2 regions of the Anaerobacillus sp. 1_MG-2023 genome follow, and region 2 is predicted to be linked to the other one. Evidence: riboswitches for the same ligand, from Rfam matches in the RefSeq annotation. Region 2 holds a riboswitch; the other holds the start of a gene.
The links. A riboswitch is a leader RNA that binds a small molecule or an ion and turns the genes downstream of it on or off. The one in region 2 is predicted to bind FMN.

Region 1: linked by a shared signal. The riboswitch ahead of ribD (bifunctional diaminohydroxyphosphoribosylaminopyrimidine deaminase/5-amino-6-(5-phosphoribosylamino)uracil reductase RibD) and the one ahead of Q4550_RS11815 (ECF transporter S component) in region 2 are both predicted to bind FMN.

What each region holds. Positions count from the first base shown of each region.
Region 1 is NZ_JAUORD010000002.1:314,138-317,551, reverse strand. It holds gene Q4550_RS05415 (bifunctional 3,4-dihydroxy-2-butanone-4-phosphate synthase/GTP cyclohydrolase II) at 1-506, opposite strand, end outside; gene ribE (riboflavin synthase) at 533-1,189, opposite strand; gene ribD (bifunctional diaminohydroxyphosphoribosylaminopyrimidine deaminase/5-amino-6-(5-phosphoribosylamino)uracil reductase RibD) at 1,189-2,271, opposite strand; FMN riboswitch at 2,414-2,559, opposite strand; gene Q4550_RS05400 (peptidylprolyl isomerase) at 2,582-3,019, opposite strand; gene lysA (diaminopimelate decarboxylase) at 3,112-3,414, opposite strand, start outside.
Region 2 is NZ_JAUORD010000006.1:33,336-36,749, reverse strand. It holds gene Q4550_RS11820 (amidase family protein) at 1-408, opposite strand, end outside; gene Q4550_RS11815 (ECF transporter S component) at 551-1,132, opposite strand; FMN riboswitch at 1,277-1,414, opposite strand; gene Q4550_RS11810 (c-type cytochrome) at 1,586-1,912, opposite strand; gene spoIIP (stage II sporulation protein P) at 2,145-3,317, shown strand; gene Q4550_RS11800 (YitT family protein) at 3,346-3,414, opposite strand, start outside.

The DNA of each region.
Region 1 (3,414 bases), on a different contig from region 2:
TCACCGTCTTCTTTCATAATTTCACAAATAACACCAGCTGGGGCAGAGCCAGAGAGTCGTGCCAAATCGACTGCCGCCTCCGTATGACCTGCTCTTCTTAAGACCCCTCCATCCTTAGCAATCAATGGGAAAATATGACCTGGTCGATTAAAGTCCGAAGGTTTAGCATCCGTGTTAATTAAGTATTGAATTGTAGATGCTCTTTCAGCTGCCGAAATTCCTGTAGTTGTACTTTTGTGGTCGACACTCACTGTAAACGCTGTACCATGAGAATCTGTGTTATGATCTACCATTGGGCTCAACTTCAGTTCATTTGCACGCTCTTCCGTAATCGGCGTGCAAACAAGGCCTCTTCCTTTTGTAATCATGAAATTGATTGTTTCAGGTGTGACTTTATCGGCTAAAGCGATAAAATCCCCTTCATTCTCCCTGTCTTCATCATCACAAACGATCACCACCTGGCCTTGCATTAAATCATAAATCGCTTCTTCTATTGTATGGAACATATACGATGACCCTCCTGATAGTACCATTATTTAAATCCATGATCTTCAAAAAACTGACTCCCGAGTGAAGCAGTAGGTTCGGGTTTTGAACCGCTTCTTTGCTCCAAGTACTTCATAATGTATTTACCAAGCATATCGCATTCTATATTCACTGTATCTCCCACTCTTTTTCTCCCAAGCACCGTCTCCTCTACGGTATGGGGGATAAGAGATATAGTAAGAGAGTGCTCCCCTATTCCAAAGACCGTAAGACTAGTACCATCAACAGAAACTGAGCCTTTTTCAACAAAGTAAATTAAAAGGTTTCGCGGAATCGAGATGTCATAATAAACAGCATTATCAATTTGTTCTACACGAGTAATTTTCCCCACACCATCAACATGTCCAGAAACAAAATGACCACCAAAGCGTCCATTTGCAGACATAGCTCTCTCCAGATTCACCGATGAGTTTGGTCCTAGCTGACGAAGACTGCTTGCACGAAATGTTTCAGGCATAATATCTACGGTAAAAGAAGAGTCTGTATACGTCGTAACAGTTAAGCACACGCCGTTTATCGAAATGCTATCTCCTAAATGAACGTCTTTTAAAATAGTCGACGCTGCAATTTGCATTGCAATGGATTCTCCTGATTGTTGAACACTTTCAACTCTTCCAATTTCTTCTACAATACCTGTAAACATTAAGAAAGCCTCCTTGATGAAATAATTCGAATATCATTTCCAATTTGTTCTACGCTATCCACTTGTAAATCGATCGCTTCATTCATCGTTTGAAAACCTGTACCCCCGAAAGCCGTAGGAGATTGACTCCCACCAATAAGCTTCGGCGCAATGTATGTAATAACTTGTTGAAAAGATCGTGATTCAAGAAAGCTACCGTGTATTTCTGAACCACCTTCAACAAATACTGATGTAATTTCTCGTTCCCCTAAAAGGTCAAGAACTTTATCTATTGGGAGCAGTGGATCTATGACATCGATGATTTGAACATGTTTTGGGAAGGTTCGCTTATTTTTTAGCGCAGCTCGTTTTGTTGTAATGATCCATGTTTCTGCATTCTCATCACTTATTACTTTAGCGTCAGAAGGCATCTTCAATTGACGATCTAACACGATTCTAATCGGCGATAGGCCTTCACCGTAACGAGTCGTTAGTGATGGGTCATCAGAGAGGACCGTTCCAATACCTACAAGAATGGCATCATGTTGATGACGGAAGGCATGAACATCTTTTCTCGAGTCTTCCCCCGTAATCCATTTACTATCACCTGAATGAGTTGCTATTTTGCCATCAAGCGTTGTAGCAGCTTTCAACGTTACAAATGGTCTTTTCTGTGTAATGTAATGGAAAAACATCCGGTTTAGCTGTAAGGCTTCTTCTTCCATAAGCCCAATATGAACAGCTATGCCTGCTTTCTTTAGTTTAGTTACACCATTTCCTGCGACCAGGGGATTCGGATCTTGACTTGCAATAAATACCTCTTTGACACCCGCTTGAATTAAAGCATCAGCACAAGGAGGCGTCTTTCCATGATGACTACATGGCTCCAGTGTCACATAGGCAGTACTCCCACTTGCTTGATTGCCCGCCATCTTGAGTGCTTGAATTTCGGCATGGCCTTCTCCAGCCCTTAAATGAGCTCCCATCCCCACGATACGCCCACTATTAACAATAACGGCTCCTACGGAGGGATTCGGACGCGTTTGACCTAACGTACTTCTAGCCATATCGATCGCTGTTTTCATAAAATCCGTATGATTCATCGTATTTACTCCTGTTCCACTCTCCATTATTGGTTGAGAAGGAGAACAAAAAAAGCCTCCCAAAACACAGCTGTCCTGGGAGGCAAAAGCATATGCCAAATAAGCCTTTTGAATCTATGATTCAAAAGGAAATTGGTCACTTTTATTCCTTCTCCCATCCAGACTATACTGTCGGTTCTGGTTTCTCACCAGATCCACCGTTTGCTTACGCAACCGGGTCACGGACTTAGCTAGCATAAGCTAGTCATCACCGCCGGTTGGGATTTTCACCCGACCCCGAAGGAAAGTATTAAGTTTTTAAGAGTCTGATCTATTCTTCGTCCCAGACTTTTACTTCTTTCATTACGTCACCCTGTTTAACGCGAAGAACCGTATCCATTCCTTCTGTTACTTGACCAAAAACGGTATGAACGCCGTCTAGGTGAGGCTGAGGTTCATGAACTAGGAAAAACTGACTGCCGCCCGTGTTTTTACCAGCATGTGCCATAGACAATGAGCCTGCTACGTGTTTATGAGGGTTACCTTCTGTTTCACAGTCAATTGTATATCCTGGTCCACCCATTCCAGAACCTGTAGGATCTCCGCCTTGAGCAACAAAACCTGGGATTACGCGGTGGAAGTTCACACCGTTGTAGAAACCTTCATTTGCAAGTTTCTCAAAGTTAGCAACAGTGTTAGGTGCTGCTTCTGGATAAAATTCAATTTCAATAACTTCTCCATTTTCAAATGCAATTGTTCCTTTTTTCATAAATAAATCCTCCTGCACTAACAATTTTCTTAAAAGCTCTTTCATTATAGCACAGACTGAAGCTGTTCCATATCATTTATGCTTTTCAACTATTATTTTGATATAATCGCTTGTTTTAATGGCAAATCATGTCGAACTAAATCCTCGTATGACTCTCTCTCAACAACAAGGTTTGCCTCACCATTTTCAACAAAAACTACAGCCGGTCTTGGTAATCTATTGTAGTTATTTGCCATGGAATAACCATATGCCCCCGTTGAAAAAACAGCCATTGTATCGCCAGCAATCGCTCGCTGTAACTGGCAATCCCAAATTAACATATCACCTGATTCACAGCACTTTCCTGCTACAGAGTATAGGTGATCTTTTGCTTCATTCATTCGATTTGCTATTGT
Region 2 (3,414 bases):
ACTCATGAAATTAGCCCATTCGGTCATATTGGTTTTCCCGAGAATCACAGCACCAGCCTGACGAAGATTTTTTACTAGAAAAGCGTCATTTTTACCATAAGAAGAAGCTAATGCCATAGAACCTGCACTTGTATGCATGTGGTCATCGGTGTTGATGTTATCTTTGAGCAGGATTGGGATTCCGTGTAATGAACTTCTAGGTCCATTTTGTATGCGTTCACGATCAAGGGAGTCTGCAATGAAAAGGGCGTCAGGATTGATTTCTAGTATAGCGTTTACTCGTGGATTATAATTTGCGATTTGTTCAAGATAGAACTGTACGAGCTGCAGAGAAGTAAGCTTGTCTTCTAACATTGCATGCTGAAGATCAAGGATTGTTGATTTTTCTAACCATTCTAATGACAGCATATAGTATCCCCCCATAAAAAACCTTTTTGTAACTGTTTCAACAAAAATTGGTAAAATCCTTTTACAATAGTCAGTTCTTAAGCGTTCGTTTTCTATTCATATAAAAAAACCGAATCTTATTGTAAGATTCGGGTTTTGATATTTAAGCAACTCTCGTTTGACGAGCAAACCAAGGTTTTAATTTTATAAAAAAGGCAACGAATATACTTGCTATAATAGCGCCTTTTACAAGGTTGAATGGTGTAATTCCTGTTAATACGAGAGCCTGACGAGCTGATGAAGACATTTCTTCAAAGCCCATAAACCACGTATATGCTGGAAGAATAATTAAATAGTTCAACAGTCCCATCACTGCCGACATTAAAATCGTTCCGAGCGTCAATCCCAGTGCTAATCCCTTCTGAGTTTGATTAAATTTACGGAAGATTAAAGAAGTTGGTACGATCAAGAAAACTCCTGCAATGAAGTTTGATATTTGACCAATTGGTACTCCGGTGAAGCTTCCTTGAATTCCAAAATGAATGAAATTCTTAATCGCTTCTACAAGTATCCCTGCAACTGGACCATACAGAATGGCAACAAATAGTGCTGGAATTTCACTGAAGTCTATTTGTAGAAAAACAGGAAATCCAGGCAGTGGAAAATCTAAAAGCATTAACAAGTAAGAAATACTGCTGAACATCGCAACGACAATCATACGTTGCGTTTTTGAAACACTTTTCATTTTGACATTGCTCCCTTTTTTTCGAACCACCGAAAAAGGAGATGTGGCCCCAGTGCACACAAAAAACCATGAGTATGGGGCTCATGGTTACGGCATGGGGAAATAAGCAAGCTTCTGTTATAATTCAAAGAAAGCTTACTACTCCACCATCTTCTCCCATCCAGACTATACTGTCGGCTCTGGAATCACACCAGATCCTGCCCAAATTACAGGCTCGCGGGCTTGAGGAATTACTTATCCTTCACCGCCGGTCGGGAATTACACCCTGCCCCGAAGATAGTTCGTTATAATATTTACAAGTTCATTATACAGGGAAAGTAGCGATAGCTCAATGAAAACATCTTGAACATATGCTATTTCATGATAACGCTTTCTTTTTTGAGGGGAACTAGCACAGTCAAAAACTTAAAAGCTCTCCTTCTTTGAAGAGGGAGAGCTTAAAATAAAGCGCTATTATTTTTTCTCAGAGAGCCACGTTGCTACTTTTTCAGCGTCTTCACCTTGAATGACACCAGCGGGCATACCGCCGCCTTTACCATTCTTGATTATTTCTAGAATTTCATCTTTTGAATACTTGCCACCTACTGCTTCAAGAGCAGGACCAGCACCGCCTCCAAGGTTTTCCCCATGACATGACGCACAGTTTTGAGAGAAGATTTTCTCGGCTTCTCCTCCAGCTGAATCTCCACCGCCTTCTTCAGACTGTTCACTATGGCCGGCTTCATTTCCACCAGCATGTTCTTCGGTTGTGGAAAGCCAGTATGTAAAGCCTACAACCATAACTAGGAACAAAATTATTGCAGTAATATATGCGGATGATTTTCCCATTCTGTTCACCTCCTGTATCCTCATCTTTATCATACTTTTCAAACATTCAATTATCAAATATATTTTGCTTATTTCTTCCTGAATTATGTATGCGTTTCTATGATCACTAGTGAAAAAATCTTCTATTTTGGGGTGCGAATTCATAGACATAGAGTATGACGTTTAAGGAGTGGGAGGGAAAAAAATGAAAAGTAGCTCACAAAGTCTTTTTAGTAGTACAAGCAATAATAAAATTAGGTTGGTTTCATTTTTTACTATTGTTGGTCTTATTTTATTATTTATTGTGGCAGGTATGATTTCCTCATCAGAAACGAAGTATCAACTCTCCTCTTCTGTGTTACATGATTGGATTACAAGTTTCTCGACTGAAGCTCTCGTTTATGGAATGGGGACGGAAAACCATTACTTGACACAAGTACTACCAGAGGAAAGTGAGCCGCCAGCGCTGTCCTTAGTTGCCTTTCAGTTTATTACGAGTGTGAAACCCGGGGATATACGTAGTCTTTTGGGTGGGGAGCTACCAGGGTTTGCTTTATATGATGCTAAAATCCACGTAGCTGGTGAAGGGACGAATTTCACCAATCTCCCTATTGAATCAACTCCTGCATTAGATGAATTGTTAAAAGAACGTGAAGTTCCAACTGAAAAATTACAGATAAATGATTCCAAGGATCAAGTAACACCTCCTCTTCAAACAACAAATGGTCGAAAAGTAGCTTTTATTTATCACTCTCATAGTTATGAATCATACCTGCCGTTACTAGGACTTGAAGGCAACAAAAATGCTAATCTTGCAAATGATGGAAAAACGAACATTACGTTAGTTGGTAAGCTGCTTGGAGAAGAGCTGGCTGAGAGAGGGATTGGAGCAAAAGTAGATGACTCAAATATAGGCGTGCTTTTAAATGAAAAAGGTTGGGAACACGGTAAAGCATATGATGTGTCTAGAACAATCGTACAATCGGCTGTGGCAGGAAATGATGATTTTAATTTGTTTATTGATATTCATCGAGACTCTTTAAGAGAAAAAGATACGACAGTGACAATTAACAATGAGGAATATGCTCGTACGGTCTTTGTTATTGGAGAAGAGAATCCAAATTACGAGAAAAACTTAGCACTTGCAAAAGAGTTACATGAAAAATTGAAGACCAAGTATCCTGGGCTCAGCAGGGGAGTTATTGGGAAAAAAGGTCAAGGGGTAGACGGTATCTACAACCAGGACATATCTCCTAATGCTATGTTAATTGAAATAGGAGGCGTAGATAATAACCTCGAACAGCTGAGTCGAACAGTTAAAGCGATTGCGGATGTCATTAGTGAACACTACTGGAATACCCAAAAAGTAAATAACTAACAAAGCGCTGTGCATATGCACAGCGCTTTTAAGCAGTTTCTTTATTTAATGTTAGTAAGCTAGTCGCAATTCCAACTGCAAAAATAGTTATGGCAGA